3 regions of the Exiguobacterium sp. KKBO11 genome follow, and region 2 is predicted to be linked to each of the others. Evidence: predicted binding sites of a transcription regulator. Region 2 holds the regulator's gene; each other region holds the start of a gene.

The links. The regulator Rex, encoded in region 2, represses fermentation and respiration genes when NADH is low (regulators of the CRP and FNR family bind a similar motif). The targets are predictions, from matches to a motif close to TTGTGAAATATTTCACAA.
Region 1: a site for Rex is predicted at 3,609-3,626, ahead of adhE (bifunctional acetaldehyde-CoA/alcohol dehydrogenase). Genes of this name have one in related genera too.
Region 3: a site for Rex is predicted at 4,508-4,525, ahead of AYO36_RS04090 (cytochrome ubiquinol oxidase subunit I). Genes of this name have one in related genera too.

Annotation. Positions count from the first base shown of each region.
Region 1 covers NZ_LUCU01000022.1:212,734-219,456, reverse strand. The annotation lists gene AYO36_RS08165 (hypothetical protein) at 1-415, opposite strand, end outside; gene uptA (undecaprenyl phosphate transporter UptA) at 474-1,067, opposite strand; gene AYO36_RS08155 (Na+/H+ antiporter family protein) at 1,191-2,510, opposite strand; gene AYO36_RS08150 (beta-class carbonic anhydrase) at 2,824-3,375, opposite strand; gene adhE (bifunctional acetaldehyde-CoA/alcohol dehydrogenase) at 3,712-6,306, shown strand; gene AYO36_RS08135 (hypothetical protein) at 6,498-6,723, shown strand, end outside.
Region 2 covers NZ_LUCU01000011.1:5,616-12,338, reverse strand. The annotation lists gene AYO36_RS00360 (S8 family serine peptidase) at 1-299, opposite strand, end outside; tRNA gene AYO36_RS00355 (tRNA-Ala) at 524-599, opposite strand; gene tatC (twin-arginine translocase subunit TatC) at 705-1,484, opposite strand; gene AYO36_RS00345 (twin-arginine translocase TatA/TatE family subunit) at 1,492-1,689, opposite strand; gene AYO36_RS00340 (redox-sensing transcriptional repressor Rex) at 1,689-2,348, opposite strand; gene AYO36_RS00335 (ATP-binding cassette domain-containing protein) at 2,516-4,417, shown strand; gene AYO36_RS00330 (hypothetical protein) at 4,417-4,839, shown strand; gene AYO36_RS00325 (flavin reductase family protein) at 4,971-5,564, opposite strand; gene AYO36_RS00320 (DoxX family protein) at 5,584-5,982, opposite strand; gene AYO36_RS00315 (winged helix-turn-helix transcriptional regulator) at 6,166-6,486, shown strand; gene AYO36_RS00310 (flavodoxin) at 6,592-6,723, shown strand, end outside.
Region 3 covers NZ_LUCU01000011.1:780,030-786,752, forward strand. The annotation lists gene nadE (ammonia-dependent NAD(+) synthetase) at 1-365, shown strand, start outside; gene AYO36_RS04070 (FAD-dependent oxidoreductase) at 481-1,752, shown strand; gene AYO36_RS04075 (disulfide bond formation protein B) at 1,962-2,357, opposite strand; gene AYO36_RS04080 (transcriptional regulator CcpC) at 2,423-3,313, shown strand; gene AYO36_RS04085 (N-acetyldiaminopimelate deacetylase) at 3,297-4,409, shown strand; gene AYO36_RS04090 (cytochrome ubiquinol oxidase subunit I) at 4,644-6,041, shown strand; gene AYO36_RS04095 (cytochrome d ubiquinol oxidase subunit II) at 6,054-6,723, shown strand, end outside.

The sequences.
Region 1 (6,723 bases), on a different contig from region 2:
CGTCAAAATAACTGACCCAAATCCACCCTCGTTCATCGATTTGCATGTTTTGAATCCCATCATCTAAACAAAATTGATTGACTAGATTTCCCTGAACATCATAAATAAAGGCATTCGGCAACCACGTTCCGTCTACGTCATCATCGCAACGGGAAGCGACGAGTAACAAACGTCCATCCGGAAATCGATCGACGAGCGAAAAATCAATTTCGCTTTTTTTAACGATCGTCGTCTTACGCCAATCATCCTTCAATTGATGAATGGAAAGGACGTGTTCATTGCGTGCTTCGTCGAGGGTTTCTTCGACGATTAAAATATGTCCGTCGACGGTGATCCCGGTTGCGACAGGATGACCCGCCCGATAGGATGCAGTCAAACGACGTAACGGAAAATGAGCAAGTGGGGATGTGAGCATGGCAGGACCTCCTGTTTGTTTAAAAAAACAGTCCGTCGTCAGACAGACTGCTAGTTGTTCAAACCGTTCGTTGACGGCGTTTGTAGATGACGTAGAAGATGATCAAGACGACGGCAGCGATTAGGACACCGTTCGTGTACGGTGCAGCCACTTCCTTGATCGAGCGCCAGTTCGTTCCGAGCGTTTCACCAAGATACAGGAACAAGATCGACCACGGAATGATCGCAAGCACCGTATAAAGAGAAAACTTCGTTTGATCCATCTTGGCAAGACCTGCCGGAATCGAGATGGCATGACGGACGACCGGGATGAAACGGGCTCCAAAGATGACGCCTTGTCCGTACTTTAAGAACCAACGCTCGGCTAGATCGAGATGATGTTCTGAAATCAAAACATACTTCCCGTATTTCAGGATAAGGGGACGACCGCCGTAGCGAGCGAACCAATATAAGAATAATTGCGAGAATAATCCACCGATGACGGCAGCGACGATAGCAAGCGGCCAGCCGATCGTTCCTTGGGAAATCATGAATCCACCGTAAGAGAGGACGATTTCACTCGGTATGATTTCAATCATCAACCCGAGGGCGATGCCGAAATATCCGAGATCGGCAAGCGAAAGTAAAATCTGGTTGACGACTTGAGATAACACGTTAGACAACTCCTTTGTATCAGTTCATTCCTTTATTTTAGAGAACCGAGGACGAAATGAAAAGGAAAAAAACGGAGACAATTCAAAAGACGGATTCGCGATGACAGCGAATCCGTCTTGTTTTTATAATACGACCGCAGCGATCGTACCGAAGATGAGTAATGGAATGTTGTAGTGCAGGAACGTCGGAATGACCGTTTCTCGCATGTGATCGTGCTGACCATCAGCATTCAAACCACTCGTTGGTCCGAGTGTCGAGTCAGACGCCGGGCTACCCGCGTCACCGAGAGCACCGGATGTTCCGATGATGGCAATCGTCGCTTCTAAGCTGAATCCGTACTGGATACAAAGTGGAACGAAGATGGCAGCGATGATCGGAACGGTCGAGAAACTCGAGCCGATCCCCATCGTGACGAGAAGACCAATCAAGAGCATGACGAAGGCGGCAACGAGTTGTGAATCGCCCATCAACGCTTTCGAATTCTCGACGAGTGGCTCGATATCGCCCGTCTTACGCAAGACGTTTGAGAAACCGTTCGCTGAAATCATGACGAAACCGATGAATGACATCATGCGCATACCGCGTGTAATGACGTCATCGGCTTCACTGAAGCGAACAAGACGAAGCAACAAGAAGAGAATCAACCCTGTCGTCGCAGCGAGAATCATTGATCCGGTCTGTAGTTGTACGATCAAGGTCGCGATAACGACGACTCCACTTAATACAAGCTTCGTTTTCGTGATGACCGGGATTTCATAATCGTCCGGTGCGATGTCGCGCATCTCATACGTGCGCTCTTTCCGGTACGTGTACAAACCGATCAAGAGACCAACGACCATTCCGAGTGCAGGAATCGCCATCGCTTCGATGACGGAAGCTCCAGCAGTATCGAGACCATTTGCCTTCAAGTTCTTTAGTAGAATCTGGTTGAGGTAAATATCTCCGAAACCGACTGGTAAGAACATGTACGGTGTCACAAGACCGAACGTCATGATGATCGCAATCCGGCGACGGTCCATCTTCAATTGATTGAAGAGACCAAGAAGCGGCGGAATGATGATTGGAATGAACGCGATGTGGATCGGCAACACGTTTTGTGAACTGATCGCAAGCAAGAGAATCGCGAACAAGATGAATCCTTTTAATTTTTTGACGGAAGCGGCACTTGCGTTACCACGCGAACGCGCAATCAAAGAGTGCGCGAGTGCATCCGGTAAACCTGTTTTCGAGAGGGCGACAGCGAACGCACCGAGCATCGCGTAGCTCAGGGCGATTTCGGCCCCGTCACCAAGACCACCGGAGAATGCTTTTGTCGTCGCAGTCAGGTCAAGACCACCGATGAGACCACCGGCAAACGCACTGATGACCATCGCGAGCACGATGTGGACGCGGAAGATCGCTAATATAAATAGTAAAAAGACGGCAAACAATACGGCGTTTATCATTCAGTAAAACCACACTTTCTTTTGTTATCACTGTACTATACTAAAGTATCTTACAGCCATGTTGGAATGCTGTCAAGAGTAAAAGTCTGACCTCGTAATCAAAAGATGAATGATACGCTTTTTAGCTCTCCACAAGAAGTTACATTCTGTTATACCCTGAAGCTTAAAGTGAGAAGCGTTTTGATCACTGAAAATGATTCATACGAAAAAACGTGCCATCCTTCTCCGGTAAGAGAAAATGGCACGTTATCTTTAGTTTAAAGCGGAGTAAATCATCCAATTCTATTTGCGTTTCTTCTATAGAGAGTGATCAGCAATCGACGACGTCAAGTTTACCAGTCCCTGGATCGATGACGAGTCCGTGAACGTTCGTCCCAGGTGGTAGTAATGGGTGGTTCTTCACGAGGCTGACCGAGTGAGCGACGCTTTCTTGAACTGACGTGAAACCACGCAACCATTGATTCAAATCAACGCCAGATACTTCGAGCGTGTGAAGAATCTGTTGGTCGATGCCCCGATCTTTCATCTCGTTGATCATGTGGTTAGGATCAATCGTGCTCATGCCGCAGTCGTGGTGACCGATGACGACGACTTCTTCAGCACCAAGAGCATACAACGCGACGAGAATCGAGCGCATGACGGAACCGAATGGGTGCGATAGGATAGCACCGGCATTTTTGATGATCTTCGCATCCCCGTTCTTAAGACCAAGTGCGTGTGGGAGGAGTTCCGTCAAGCGGGCATCCATACACGTCAGGATGACGACCTTTTTGTCTGGGAACTTATCCGAGACGAACTGTTCATACTGTTTTTCGGCGACGAATCGCTCGTTGAAGGCTAGCATTTCCTGTACAACTGACATTCAAGTGTCCTCCTTTAGTGGTAGCTCTTAATATGTACCCCATATCAGAATACAAGATGATGAAACGGCTATCAAGTCACGAAAATGCGAGGTGTGACAAATCGCACACATCCATGTACATGAAGCAAAATGATGAAAAAGAAGATTTCACAACAGTTGTAAACGCTATCAAAGGTGTGAGGGAATTCACAGGATGGTCATGCACAAAACGGGAAAAAGGGGTTATGATTGATTTGTGAAGGAAAGCACAAACTATTGAAAAACAGCTTGGCATTCCTGACATAATGGTTGGCAAATCAAACTCAGATTCGTTCCACGACAGGGAGGAAACCACTCATGGCTGTGAAAGAAAAAACAAAATCGACGGCAACGCCGGTCGAACAAGCAGTTGGACAAATCGTTGAAAAAGGGCAACGCGCATTACAAGAATTACTGACATTCGATCAAGAAAAAATCGATACGATCGTCCGGGATATGGCACTTGCCGGACTCGAACGGCACGTCGAACTCGCTCGTCTCGCGGCAGAAGAGACGGGACGCGGTGTCTTTGAAGATAAGATGATTAAAAATATGTTTGCAACAGAATACATCTACAACAGTCTACGTCATGAAAAAACAGTCGGGATTTTAGAAGAGGATGTTCAAAACGGCATCACCTATATCGCTGAACCGGTCGGTGTCGTCTGTGGTGTCACACCGGTCACGAACCCGACATCAACGACGATGTTCAAAGCATTGATTGCGATCAAGACACGTAACCCGATCGTCTTCGCGTTCCACCCGTCGGCACAACGATGTTCCGTCGAAGCAGCGAAAACACTCCGCGACGCAGCCATCAAAGCAGGGGCACCAAAAGACTGTATTCAATGGGTGGAAGAACCATCACTTGAAGCAACGAAAGTCTTGATGAACCATGAAAAAATCGCCATGGTCCTTGCGACAGGTGGAGCAGGAATGGTCAAATCGGCGTATTCAACAGGTAAACCGGCACTTGGTGTTGGACCAGGGAACGTTCCGTGTTATATCGAACAGTCTGCGAAAGTCAAACGGGCAGTCAGCGATCTTGTTCTTTCAAAAACGTTTGATAACGGGATGATTTGTGCGTCTGAGCAAGCTGTCATCGTCGACCAAGGGATTTATGCGACGGTTCGTGCGGAAATGGAAGCACTCGGTTGTTACTTCTGTACACCGGAAGAAAAACAACGCCTCGAATCACTCGTCATCAAAACCGATACATGTGCCGTCAACGCGGACATCGTCGGGAAACCTGCGACATGGATCGCAGAAAAAGCCGGCATCGATGTTCCGGAAACAACGGTCATGCTCGTCGCAGAACTCGAGCACGTCGGAGCGGCAGAACCATTGTCTCATGAAAAACTCAGTCCCGTCCTCGGTGCGTACCGCGTCGCTTCGACCGAAGAAGCGTTCACGATTGCAGAACAGATGCTTGAAATCGGCGGTCTCGGTCATACAGCCGTCATTCATACGACGAACGATGACTTGATGACAGCGTTCGGACTCCGCATGAAAGCCTGCCGGATCCTTGTCAACAGCCCATCTGCTCATGGCGGAATCGGTGATCTGTACAACGAGTTGACACCATCACTGACACTCGGTTGCGGATCATACGGGAAAAACTCTGTTTCTGAAAACGTGACAGCGAAACACTTACTCAACGTCAAAAAGGTGGCGAGACGACGCGTGAACATGCAATGGTTCAAGGTCCCTGAAAAAATCTACTTCGAAAAGAACTCCGTTCAGTACTTGCGGTCGATGACTGACGTCTCACGTGTCATGATTGTCACTGATCCAACGATGGTACAGTTCGGGTATGCCGATAAAGTAATTCAAAACTTACCACAGTCCGTCAGTTACCGGATCTTCGACCAAGTCGAACCAGATCCATCGGTGACGACTGTTCAGACGGGTGCCCAAGCGATGCGTGACTTCAAACCTGACTTGATCATCGCTCTCGGTGGTGGTTCAGCGATGGATGCTGCAAAAGGAATGTGGCTCTTCTATGAACAACCGAACGAAACGTTCTCGAACTTACGTCAAAAATTCCTTGATATCCGCAAACGGGCGTATCAATTCCCGACACTTGGTCGTCAAGCGAAGTTCGTCGCGATTCCGACGACTTCTGGTACAGGTTCAGAAGTGACACCGTTCACCGTCATCACGGATAAAGAGAAAAACGTCAAATACCCGATTGCTGACTATGCATTGACGCCAGACGTCGCAATCGTTGATCCAGAATTCGTCATGACCGTCCCAGCTTCAATCACTGCTGATACCGGAATGGATGTCTTGACGCATGCGACAGAAGCATACGTCTCGGTGCTTGCGAACGACTACACGGATGGACTGGCACTGAAAGCAATCAAGATGATCTTCGACTACTTGCCACGAGCATATGCTAACGGATCAGACGCCGAAGCACGCGAAAAAGTGCATAATGCGTCAACGATGGCAGGGATGGCATTCGCGAACGCCTTCCTTGGCATCAACCACTCGATCGCACACAAAATCGGTGGCGAGTTCCACACGCCACACGGACGGACGAATGCGATCCTGATGCCACACGTCATTCGCTATAACGCGTCACGTCCAACAAAACTAGCAGCATTCCCGAAATACGAATCATTCGTTGCGGATGAGCGGTATGCCGACATCTCACGCTACCTCGGTCTTCCGGCAGCAACGACAGAAGAAGGGGTCGAATCCCTCATCCAAGCCGTTGCTGATCTTGGACAACGTCTCAACATCAAGATGTCATTCAAGGCGCAAGGCATTCAAAAAGCAGATTTCGAGGCAAAACTCGACAAGATGGCGGTCGATGCTTTTGAAGATCAATGTACGACTGCGAATCCGAAGATGCCGCTTGTCGCTGAGTTACGGACGATCATGGAACAAGCATACGAAGGCATCTAATAGAGAAAAAAATACCATGGCACCTGATCGTTCAACCGGCTTCTCACTGTGAGAAGTCGGTTTTTGTTTTGGGAATCAGTGGAGACAGTCAGAGAAGAAGTGGGATATAATGGCTGTTGAATGAATTTGATGTTTTTGGTTTCGCTGTAGCAGGAATATTCAAACATCAGACATAAAAAGGAGGAAATGGGATGGAGTCAAGGCAAGAAAGGAAACAACGACGGTTTTCCGTCTGGGATGTCCTGTTTGGTGTCCTTATCGGTCTCATCTTTTTCGGTGTCATCTATGGTGTGATGGCATTTTTGACTTCACAAATCACCTCATCCTCAGACTATCAGGATCTCGTGACGCAGATGCAACAGGCGGATGTCTCCTGGAAAGATGCAGATATCACGGTGTCATTGATGCTACTGTTCG
Region 2 (6,723 bases):
ACTGATTTTTGAACGTTGACGAGGCGATCTTTGATCGACTCTTTTTCGGCATTGCTCAATGTGCTATACCGCTTGTTTTGAGCCTGGGCGATTTGAATCGCCGGTTTCTCTTCCATCTCGATGACGACACGGACTTTATCCGATTGTTTGTAGTTCTTCTCTTGCCCCGATTTCTTCAAAGAGAGCGCTTGCGGTTTTTGACCCGTTGCTTTGTCTTGCGACGACAGTGCACCTTGCGCACTGACTAGATTGGAAGACGTCATTAAGACGGCTGCCATAAGTGCAATCTTCTTCTTCATGCGTTCGTTTTCCCCTTTTCTGTAAAACCATAGTAGTACTACTAATAAAACAGTTAAACGAAAATTCTGTATATTTAGTTTAATGAATTTAATGGAAATAAACAATTTATATTTGCCTATTTTTTTAATTTATTTGTTTTACATGACATTTTATATTTTTAAGGAATTAAACTGGGAGTAAAATAAAAACTCCTCGAAGCCTCGAGGAGTTAGATGTTTGGTATTGGTGGAGACTATCGGGATCGAACCGACGACCTTTTGGCTGCCAGCCAAACGCTCTCCCAGCTGAGCTAAGCCCCCATGAATTATCTTTAGTATACGTATCACTAACTGCTTTATCAATATAAAAATAACGCTTTCATAAAAAAGAATTCCTTCCAAAAATCGTCGGAAGGAATTCACGATTCATTTATTCAATTCACGCATCAAATCCGCCTGTCGTTCAAGCTCTGCCTGTTGCTCGAGGATCAGGACCTTTTTGTACGTCCGCGCAGAAATCAAGATGCTGATCTCATAGAGAACGAACAATGGCACCGAGATCATCAAGTGTGACGTCACGTCCGGCGGTGCGATCAATGCCGCAACGACGAACAGCGCAAAGTACGCATATTTCCGATTCTTTCGCATGAAATATGGCGTCACGAGACCCAGACGTGTCAGGAACATCGTCACGACCGGCAATTGGAAAAGAAGACCGAACGGCATCGTCAACCGGATTAAGAAACTGAAGTAGTTCTCCACTCCGATGACTTGTTCGATTCCGAGCTCTTTCCCGAGATCCGTTGAGACTTCAAGCAAGAAGGGAAGCAACCAGAAATACGAGAAGGCTACGCCAGCCAAAAACAGAAAGAAGATGACCGGAATATACGTCAATGTCGCTTTTTGCTCCTTGTCATAAAGTCCTGGTCGGACGAATGCCCAGAGTTGATACATCCAGAACGGTGACGCTAAAATCAGCGCAATAATGAACGCAAGATTCAAATACAACATTAAAGGATCGGCGACGTTGAAGGCATTCAAACCGATACCGAGCTCTTTTAAGTCTGCTTGCAAGAAGCGGACGAGCGGTCGGACGAGCGGAAATGCGACAGCGAACAGGACGACGACGATGATAAGCGACCAGACGATCCGCTTTCGCAGTTCGTCAAGGTGCGACGTCATGCTTTGCTCTTGATCAACCGTCATGATTCAATCACTTCTCTTTCGGTTCGTCCTTTTTATCGTCGTCCATGATGCCGTTCGTGGCATTCTTGAACTCTTTCAATGTCTGACCAGCAGCACGTCCGAATTCTGGTAACTTCTTCGGTCCAAAGATGATCAACGCGACGACCGCGATCAATCCGATGCTCGCAGGTCCGATACCTAGTGTGAGCGGAATAAGGTTTTCCATTATGATTTCACTCCTTCAGCTGATTGCGAATAATGCTTCATGAAATAAACTAACGACTGCAACTCGATCGATAAATCAATGTGATGGACCCGGACGCTCGCTGGCACGTTCAACCGCGCTGGCGTAAAGTTCAGGATGCCTGTCACACCATACTCGACTAACTCATCCGCTACTGACTGCGCGAACTGGGATGGAACCGTCAAGATGGCAACATCGACCTGATTCGCTTCGATTTGTTCTTTCATGTCCGAAACATGATAGATTGGAACGTCATGCGTCGTTGTTCCGACCTTCTCTTCGTCCGCATCAAACGCAACGACTATCCGAGTACTATTATTCTTTAAAAAGTTATAATTTGCAAACGCTGTTCCGAGATGACCGACCCCGATTAAGGCAACATTCGTCACCTCATCTTGATTCAAGGTTTTGCGGAAAAACGTTAAGAGATGTTGAACGTTGTATCCATACCCCTTCTTCCCTAATGCCCCAAAGTAGGAAAAATCGCGACGAATCGTTGCTGAATCAACCTTCACCGCCTCGCTTAACTCAGCAGAAGAGACGCGGAGCTTGCCTGAATTGTATAAACTTTGGATGAAGCGATAATATAGCGGCAACCGTTTTGCTGTCGCTTGTGGAATTTTTGTGTCTGGTCCATTCATCCTGCAGTTCCCCCTTCGGCCACATCCATCGTGGCACCCAAATCTTTGCAAAAAGCTTTCTACTCTCCTTGATTGTAAACCACTTCACATAGAGTCACAAATAATATATTCCGCAGGACCTCGCGCTTTTGTTCGTGATAGACTAAAGGGTGGAAGGATGGATGGAAATGATACTCTTACAAGTCAACCAACTCTCGAAATCATTCGGCGTCGAGCCGATTTTAGAAAATATCAAATTGGAAGTACAAGAGCGCGACCGCATTGCGCTCGTCGGACGAAACGGTGCCGGTAAATCGACCTTGCTCAAAATCATTGCTGGCGAACTCAGTCATGACTCAGGCGACATCATGAAAGGCAAGGATGTCAAAATCGGTTATCTCGCGCAAGACAGTGGTCTCGAATCGAATGAGACGATCTGGAACGAGATGCTGACCGTCTTTGAACATCTCCAAGAACAAGAACGGACACTGCGCCGGATGGAAATCGAAATGGGCATGGAGCATATCTTGAATGACCCGGTCGCTTACGATCGTCTCTTGAAGACATACGATCAAGCGCAACACGACTTCTCAGAAGCCGGTGGTTATCAGTTCGAAGCAAATATCCGCTCCGTCCTGCACGGCATGCGCTTTTATCCGGATGATTACTCGCGCCGGATTCAGACATTATCCGGTGGTCAACGGACACGGCTTGCCTTAGCAAAGATGCTCCTGCAAGCACCAGAGCTCCTCATTCTCGATGAGCCGACCAACCACCTCGATATCGATACGCTCGCGTGGCTCGAAAGTTACCTCGGTGGTTATCGTGGTGCCGTCCTGATCGTCTCGCACGACCGGTACTTCCTCGACCAAGTCGTCAATGTCGTCTATGAGCTGTCACGCAATGTCTGTCGTAAGTTCACCGGGAACTATACGAAGTACTTGGAGCAAAAAGCGGCCTTATACGATCAGGAAATGAAGCAGTTTGAACAGCAGCAAGAAGAAATCGCGAAGATGCAGGACTTCATTCAACGGAACATCGCCCGGGCGACGACGACAAAACGTGCCCAAAGTGTCCGGAAACGGCTCGAAAAGGTCGACCGACTCGATCGTCCAGATGGAGATGAGCGTAGCACGGTCCTGTCCTTCCCGATTGAAAAACAGAGCGGGAATGACGTTCTGCAAGTCAATCAACTGGCGATCGGTTACGAAGAAGCTGTCTCAAAAGACATCACCTTCCGCTTGCAACGCGGTGAATCACTGGCACTCGTCGGACCGAACGGAATCGGAAAGTCGACGCTTCTAAAAGTCCTCGTCGGTCGCTTACGCCCCCTCTTCGGTGATTTCCGTTTCGGAACTGGCGTCTCGATCGGCTATTACGATCAAGAGCAGGCGGAACTCAATGATCGGAACCGTGTCATCGATGAGATTTGGAACGAATGGCCACTGATGCGTGAACAAGAAGTCCGGTCTGTCCTCGGGCAATTCCTGTTTAGCGGTGACGATGTCTTCAAGATCGTCCATGAGTTATCCGGTGGCGAACGCGGACGTCTCGCGCTCGCGAAACTGAAACTCCGAAAGACGAACGTCCTCGTCCTCGATGAGCCGACGAACCACTTGGATCTGGATTCGAAGATGGTCCTTGAAAACGCGCTCGTCGACTACGAAGGTACGCTGCTATTCGTCTCCCACGACCGTTACTTCATCGACCGGATCGCGACCCGCGTCATCGAGATGAGTGAAGCCGGCGTGACGGAATACCTCGGTGATTATTCATACTACACGGAGAAGAAGGCGGAGCAAGAAGAGATTGCGCGTCTTGAAGCCGAGGAAGCAAAAGCCGCAAAGGTCACGGCGTCGAAGACGATCGACAAGGAAGCACAGAAAGAAGAACGCAAGCGCCGTCAGCAAATCGAACAGCTCGAACAAGACATCGAGCGGCTCGAACAGCGTTCGGCAGAAATTGAACAATTGCTCTGTGAACCGGAAGTCTTCAACGATATTCCGAAAGCGACAGCTCTTTCAGCAGAACGTGACCAAATTGATGTCGATCTACTCGAATTGATGGAACGATGGGAGAACCAACACTGATGCGGACGAAAAGCTTTTTCATTAACTTGATTCAAGGACTGCTATCCGGCATCCTTTATTTCGTACCGATGTATGCGGACTACGTGTCGACCTTCATCCGGCCGGATGCTTTTAATGCCGCGCTTCCTTTGTTCCTCCTGATTTCTTGTATGATCGGTCTCGTCATCCAGACATGGAGCGGTCTTTTCGTCAGTTTACTCTCGGGATTATGCTGTACGCTCCTGACGACACAGCTATTCGTCGAACTCAATGACCCGTTGATCCTATCGTATTACGGTAGTGTCTCACCGCTCACCGCTTTCTTGATCAGCTGTGTCGGCATTTGGGCACTCGCGATCGTCTTTTATTTGCTCGATGGCTATCAGTACAGTAAACGTCATGGTCTTGAAGCCTCTTCAAACGAAATCGATCCGCAACCTTGAAGTCCGATCGATGAATCAGATGAACGACATGAGAAAAAGGAGTGGAGATTCCGGTAGCTAGACCGGTCTCTCCACTCCTTTTCGTTTGAATCAAAACGAATCGTACGATGAATCAAGCATTCACGCTTCTATCATTTTGTCGGTCGGGCAATCGTAAACGTCTTCCCGATCGTCGCATAATCATTCCCTGCTAAACGAGCGACAGCCTTCAAGCCTGCTGCGTCAATCCGGAACGAATCGACGAGTTCATCCGCGACGTGATAACGCAGTACTTCCCCAATCAGAAGATCGGCACCTTCTAGCTCGACGTGTTGCGTCAAGCGCATCTCGAAGCGGATTTTCGCTTCCGCGATTCCGGGTACTTCGATCGCGTCACTATCGACGAGCGTCAAATCCGTCCGCTCAAGCTCACTTTCACCGTAAGCAAGTGGCGCTGCTGTCTCATTAACTGCGTCGACGATCTCTTCGCTGACGATATGGATGACATAACTTTGTTTCGCCAAGATGTTACGTGCCGTATCCTTCTGCCCCTGATCCGTCCGTTGTACGGCGATCACCAGTTGCGGCGGACTGCTTGAAGCGACCGTAAAGAAGGAAAACGGTGCGGCGTTGACCGTCCCGTCTTCTCCTTGCGTTGTCACGAAAGCAATCGGACGCGGAATGATGCTTCCGATCAGTAATTTATAATTGTCTTTTGCGCTAAGCGTTGATGCCTCGAACTTCATGAATGACCCACCTTTTTCTTCACCCGATGAGTGCAGCGAGTGAATAGTCTCCAGCACCGATCATCGCTACACCAAGCGCGATGACGATCAATGCCATGTTGTATTCGTACCCGTTCTGCGTCACCCAGTAACCATTCGCACCGTGTACTTTAACGATCGCGACAAGCATCGATCCGATGATGAGGAGTGCTGCGATCCAGAGGAATACGCCTCCTGCAAACAACAAGCCGCCGATCAATTCAGCAAGACCTGCTGTAATCGCGAGTGCCTTCCCTGGCTTCATGCCGATTGATTCGAACCAACCGCCTGTTCCAGCGATTCCGTGTCCGCCGAACCAACCAAATAATTTTTGTGTCCCGTGTGCAGCGAACGTTAAGCCGATGATTAAACGAATAATTAAAAGTCCTGTATCCATCATTTCTCTCTTCTCCTTTTACCTAATGTATTTTAGTTACTTTAAGTAACTCAATAAACAGACTATATCTTATCACTTACTAAAAGTAAATAGATTTGTTTTAGTTCTTTTTGTTACATTAAGTAAAATGATTCGATTTTTTTAGCAGAAGCGGGTATACTACAACTATAGAAAGGATGAGTGCTGATGGAAGAAGTCGCAATCCAACCGGCTCTTTGTCCCAAAGTCGAACATGCCTTTGAAATCTTAGGTAAGAAATGGACGGGTCTGATCTTACGTCACTTGTTGACGAAGACATGTCGTTTCAATGAGATTCAAGATGCCATTCCCGAATTATCAGGTCGTATGCTCACGGAACGTATGAAGGAGCTCGAAGCGGAAGGCATCGTCATCCGGACTGTCATTCCCGATCGTCCGATTAAGATTCAATACAGTTTGACCGACAAAGGGCGCCAACTCGAACCGGTCATTCGTTCCATTGAGGAATGGGCCGAACTACAAGACTAATGTATAGAAAAGCATCTTCTTTGGAAGGTGCTTTTTTATATGTCCTTTGACATTGATAATCATTATCAATTAAAGTAGAGAAGTACAGTGAAAGGAGGAAGATGCATGCATATCGCGATTGGATTCGTCAGCATGTCCGGTAATACGGAAGATATCGTCTCGCTCATTCAACATGAACTCGAGCAACACGATGTCAACGTGACGATCACGGAACTAGATCAATTCGTCGGGGAGGAC
Region 3 (6,723 bases), 770 kb from region 2:
GTTTAGTCGTTGGAACGGATCATGCAGCTGAATTCGTGACGGGATTCTACACGAAACACGGTGATGGTGCATGTGATTTGACGCCATTGACAGGACTGAATAAACGGCAAGGGAAACAACTCTTACGTTACTTGAACGCACCAGAAGTCTTGATTGAAAAAGTTCCGACAGCAGACCTTGAGGAAAATCGTCCGGCACTACCAGACGAAGTGGCACTTGGTATGACGTATGAAGAAATCGATGACTACTTGGAAGGAAAGACGATTTCAGAAGCAAGTCAAGAAAAGTTAGAGACGCAGTATAAACGTGTTGGACACAAGCATCATATGCCGGTCTCACCACTCGATGAATGGTGGAAAGCCTAATCCAAAATAAGGAGACGTGATTTCAATCGTGAAATCACGTCTTTTTTCATGTTCTTCGATTCTTCTTCAATTGTTATGGGAAAAGAAGAGAAACGATGATTGAGGAGGCGAGAGTATGACGATTGGGATTATAGGTGGAGGGTTATCCGGCTTGACGGCAGCTGCATTATTCGCAAAACAAGGAACGCCGGTCACGCTTTGGGATGCGGGATTACTTGGAGGACGTGCCACCTCTCAAACCGTAAAAGGATTTACGTTTAATTACGGTGCTCATGCGATTTATGGACGCGATCAATCGATTCTTCGCAAACTAACGAAACAGCTCGGTATTGAAGTGACGTGGCTGGATTTCTCAGCGAGTCGTGCGAAATATGAGTTTTCAGGTCATTTGACGGCAGTTCCTGCGAATGCCTGGGGATTATTGAAAACAGAAGTCATCGAAGGAACGAACAAAGTACGTTTCACATGGGAAATCATTAAAACGATTTTACGAGTCGAACGAGGGGATCCGCAACAATCGATCGGGCAATGGTTAAAATCAGAACGAGTCGATGAACAAGTGGCACAGTTGATGCTTGATTTGGCATCAACGAACTTTTTTACGGCAGAACCCGAAAAAATTCCGTCAGACGTCTATTTCGAGTATTATCAAAAACTTTTTCGGACGCGCAAGCCTGTCTCATACATCGAAGGTGGATGGCAAGGGTTAGTACAGGAGTTGGAACGGATCATTCTAGAGAACCACGGAGAAATCTTGAAAAAAACAAAAATAACAGCAGTCGAATCGACTACGACAGGATTCTTAGTACGTGATCGAAAGAAACAAGAATGGAACGTCGAACGGATCATCTTTGCCGTACCACCGCGTGAAATCTTAAAAATAGCGACCCCCACTGCCATTCAGCGATTTGTTACACCGTACGCGAGCCATGAACCGGTAGAAGTATTCGTGTATGATCTTGGACTTCATCCGTATATCCAAACACCGTATTCATACATCTACGACCGTTCGCATCGAGCGTTCATCACGGATTTATCGCATTATGATGCAAGTCTTGCACCGAAGGATGGTCAAGTTCTTCAAGCAATCGCCTACCTTGAACACGATCGACTTGAGGATCCTGAATATATTGGACATGTCCGAACAGGAATCGAACAGATGCTTGACGTTCATTTTGCAGATTGGCGACAACGTATCGTCGCAGAACGAACGATTAAACGAGCAGTCGTACAAGAAATCAAATGGAAAATGGGGCAAGCGCCGCTTGCGACTCATATTCCGGATCATGCAGGTGTCGCTTTCGTCGGGGACTGGTGTGAAGGTACGGGACAACTCTCGGAGCTTGCGTTCTCAAGTGCCGTGAGCGTCTTCAATCGCTGGACGTGATGTCAAACGGGGGATGACTCAAAAAAAGAATGACGCGTCTTTTCACGCTCTTTCCTCAGGTCTTGTTCGTCTCTGACAGCGCATAAATGCGCTTGTTCCTGTAGGAGTAGCGTGTGACGCGTCATTCTTTTTGTTACGAGATAAGGATGGCAGATTATCATTCTGCCATCCTTATCTTTGTAGAGACTGACTTTTGAGTCAGCCCCATCTTATGCTTCATTGTTCGAACGTGCTGGATAGAACGCTAGAATCAAAAGTAATGTGAAGGCAATGAGACTCATCATCGGGATCGTCAAGAAACCAAAGTAGTTGACCCACTTGACGAGACAGCCGCTTGTACATAACGCTTCGCCATCGGGTAAGCGCTCAAGGATGACGTGGTACAAGGCGACACCAAAGCCGGCAAGCACATACAGGCGGACGAAGAGTGGATCAATCGTTTTCGACCGGAATAGCGAGATGAGCAAATAAAAGGCAGTCGTATACATGAATAGTCGTTGCCACCAACAGAGAGGGCAAGGGATGAATCCACGAATTTCACTGAAATAGAGACTGCCAAGCGTTGCAATCGTTGAGATGATGAACATAAAATGATAGCGTGTCATATGTATCGTCCTTTCTAACGTGTTAAACTAATGCCATCTTATATCATGAGGAGTCGAATCTCACATTGCAAGTGTCGGAAATGGAAATGTTGATCACCTTATCGGAAGAATTGAATATGAGGCGCGCTGCTGAACGATTATTCGTCTCGCAACCTGCACTTAGTCAACGTCTCGTTGCGATTGAAAGACGCTGGGGAACAAAGTTATTCATTCGTTCATCGCGTGGGTTAAGCATCACACCACAAGGAGAAAAAGTAATCGGTCTCGCAAAAGAGATGAATCGGAAGGAACTTGAGTTAAAAAGTGAATTGACGGCAGAAGAGGGTGCCGTTTATGGGACGCTTCGGATTGCCGTCGCTTCCATCATGGGGCAATACTGGCTCCCGCGTGTCTTGAAACGATTCGTTGAGCGTTATCCGCATGTCCGTGTTCAGCTTGTCACGGGATGGTCCAGTGAGATGATGCGTCATATGTTAGAGGAACATTTTCATATCGGGATCATTCGTGGAAACCCGGACTGGAAAGGTGTTAAAGAACGTCTTTTCTCGGATCCGCTCTATTTAGTCGATAGTGAGTTGACGTCAATCGAACAGTTACGCGTGACGGATCGACCATTCATCCAGTTCAAGAGTGATTCAACGTACTATCAAGAAATTTTAGAATGGTGGCAAGATCGGTTCGCAAGTCCACCATCTCGGACGCTGGTCGTCGATCAAATCGAGACATGTAAGCAGATGGCTCTACATGGAATTGGATTTGCGATTTTACCCGAGTCGACGATCCAACAATCAAATGAAGTCATGCAGCTTCCGTTAAAAACATCGTCCGGAAAGATATTAAAGCGAGATACATGGATTTTGTCTACGGAATCGATGCTTGAACTAAAACAAGTTCAAGCATTTTGGGACATCGTAAAAGAAGAAGGAGGAAGTCAGTCAGATGGAATACGCCATTGAAATGCGGCGCGCGCTTCATAAAATACCAGAACCAGGGTTCAAGGAATTTAAGACGCAAGCTTTTATATTGGAACAAATTCGTGCCTATCCACCAGATCGTGTCACGTATGACACGTTTGAAACGGGTGTTTTCGTTCGAGTGAAAGGATTGACTGGGAATCGGACGATTGGATACCGGGCAGACATTGATGGGTTACCGATTGAAGAAGCGACAGGTCTTCCGTTTTGCTCGGAACATCCAGGCTTCATGCATGCCTGTGGTCACGATATGCACACGTCGATTGCGTTGGGATTGATGAAACGAATCATTGAATTGCCGGTCATGGATGATGTCGTCTTTTTATTCCAACCAGCGGAAGAAGGTCCGGGCGGGGCAGAACCGATGATTAAAAGTCCGTTGTTTGAAAAATATCGTCCAAGTGAGATGTATGGTCTTCACGTCGCACCGGAGTATCCAGTCGGTACGATTGCAAGCCGTCCCGGCGTCTTGTTCGCGAGTGCTCGAGAAGTCCATATCACGATCTATGGTCAAAGTGGTCACGCGGCCTTTCCTCATTTGACGATTGATACGGTCGTCGCGCAAGCAGCCTTAATCATGCAATTGCAAACAATCGTCAGCCGATCCATCAATCCGATGAACTGTAGCGTCATCACGATCGGAAAGGTCGATGCCGGGATTCGAGAAAACGTCATCGCCGGTAGAGCAGTTCTTGACGGTACGATGCGCGCGCTCAATGGGGAAGACATGGAAAAACTGGAACGACGCGTTCGTGACATCATTCGAGGAATCGAAGCTTCCTTTGGCGTCAAGATTGATCTGCAATTCGGAAATCGTTATTACGAGGTCGTCAATGACCGACACATCGTTGATAAATTTTCATCATTCGTCAAAATGAATGCGAACTACATTGAATGTGATGCAGCAATGACAGGAGAAGACTTCGGATTCATGTTGAAGGAAATTCCAGGGATGATGTTTTGGCTTGGAGTCGACAATCCGACATCTGGACTTCATCAACCAACCTTGAATCCGGATGAATCTGCGATTCCATTTGTGATTGATTTACTCGATCATTATTTCCGAGAATATGTTTAAAAAGTTTTATGAAATAATGAAGGACATTAAGCTTTCCCTTTCGAAATCAAGAATGGGAAAGCTTTTTATATATGTAAGAATAGGAGTTTTCGAACATTTTGTGAAAAAAATCACGTGCACATGTGAACAATTTGTTACATCAAACATTATAAACAGACATAAAGGGTTATGTTCTCTATGATACGGTTATAGACCATATAGAGAAGTATGTTTTAGGAAGAGGGGGCTATATACATGTTCAATGATCCCGTATTGCTCAGTCGATTGTTGACAGGGCTCACATTAGCGTTTCACATTATATTCGCGACGATTGGTGTCGGGGTACCGCTCATGGTACTCGCAGCTGAATTCATCGGTCTGAAACGCAAAGATCCGGATTATATTTTATTAGCAAGACGGTGGACGCGTGGATACGTCGTTACCGTCGCAGTCGGTGTCGTGACAGGGACGGCCATCGGATTGCAATTATCACTACTTTGGCCGTCACTCATGCAAGTGGCTGGTCAAACGATCGCATTACCACTGTTCATGGAAACATTCGCATTCTTCTTTGAAGCGATTTTCCTCGGTATTTACCTGTATACATGGGATCGATTCAAAAACCCATGGTTACACTGGTTGATCGGGATTCCAGTCGTCATCGGTGCGACAGCATCAGCATTCTTCATTACGACGGTTAACTCCTTCATGAACTCACCAGAAGGATTTAAGATCGTCAACGGAACGCTAACGCAAATTGAACCATTAAAAGCAATGTTCAATACAGCAACACCTACAAAAGCAACACACGTCATCGTATCGGCTTATTTGACAGTCGCCTTCATCTTGGCGGCAATCGCGGCGTTCCACTTACTCCGCAAAAAAACACTCTCAGCAGCGGAAACAGCGTATCACAAAAAAGCACTTCGCTTAACGGTTATGGCTGGATTAATTTTTGCCTTCTCGACTGCACTTGTCGGGGACTTCTCAGGGAAATACTTGGCGAAATATCAGCCAGAGAAACTCGCGGCTGCTGAATGGCATTTTGAAACGACAAGTGAAGCAGAATTGATCTTTGGTGGGATACTTGATCAGCAAGAAGACGGCAGTTATGAAATCAAGGGAGCCGTCAAAATCCCATATGCACTCTCGATCCTTGCGGGTGGAGCTCCAGATACAGAAGTCATTGGTCTAAATGAGTTCGCAAAAGAAGATCAAGCACCGCTGATCGTTCACTATTTCTTCGATATCATGGTTTCGATTGGTATGTATTTGGCTGCCATCTCTGCCTTGTTCATCTTGGCATTCCGTTTGAAAAAATTAAATCCTTATAACAAATGGATTTTAAGAGGTGTCTTCATCGGTGGACCTCTGGCGATGATTTCCATTGAAGCAGGTTGGATGTATGCTGAAATTGGTCGCCAACCTTGGACACTTTACGGCATCATGCGGACAGCAGATGCGGCGACGACATCAACTGCCGTCGGCCCGATGTTGATTCTATTCAGTGCCTTGTACTTGATGCTCGGTACGATTTGTACAGTCGTATTATTACGGATGTTCAAGAAAAACCCGGTTGGAAAAGAACTTCAAGAACTTGCTGAAAACCACCACGCACGTGGGGAAGCTATGTTCGTGGATGATAACAAGTAAGGAGGGAACGATTTGGACGTTCAAACACTAGGAATTACGGTCCTCTGGACTTTCCTGTACGGATATCTCATCGTTGCCTCAATTGACTTCGGTGCTGGATTTTACGCCTTTTATTCAAAATATACGAAGCGGGATCATTTAACGAATCGATTGATTCTTCGTTATCTCTCACCAGTGTGGGAGGTAACGAATGTCTTCTTCGTATTCTTCTTCGTCGGACTAGTCGGGTTCTTCCCGGATACCGCTTACTATTTCGGTACGGCACTACTCGTGCCAGCCTCGATCGTTCTCGTATTGATTGCGATTCGTGGTAGCTTCTATGCATTTGCTAATTATGGATCGAACGACAGTATGTTCTATACGTTCTTATATGGAGCAACTGGTCTATTGATTCCGGCGGCGATGTCAACGACATTGACAATCAGTCAAGGTGGGTTCATTCGTAAAACGAATGAAACGGTTGAGTTTTTAGGAACAAAATTATTTACGAACTTTTACTCTTGGTCGGTCGTAGCACTCGCTATCGTATCCGTCCTCTATATCAGTGCGATGTTCCTCTTGTTCTACGCAGATAAAGCGAAGGATGAAGGGGCTACTCCGCTAATTCGTAAATGGGCACTCTTCTGGAGTGGCCCGACGATTCTTGTCTGTGCACTCGTCTTCTTTGGATTGAAAAATCAAG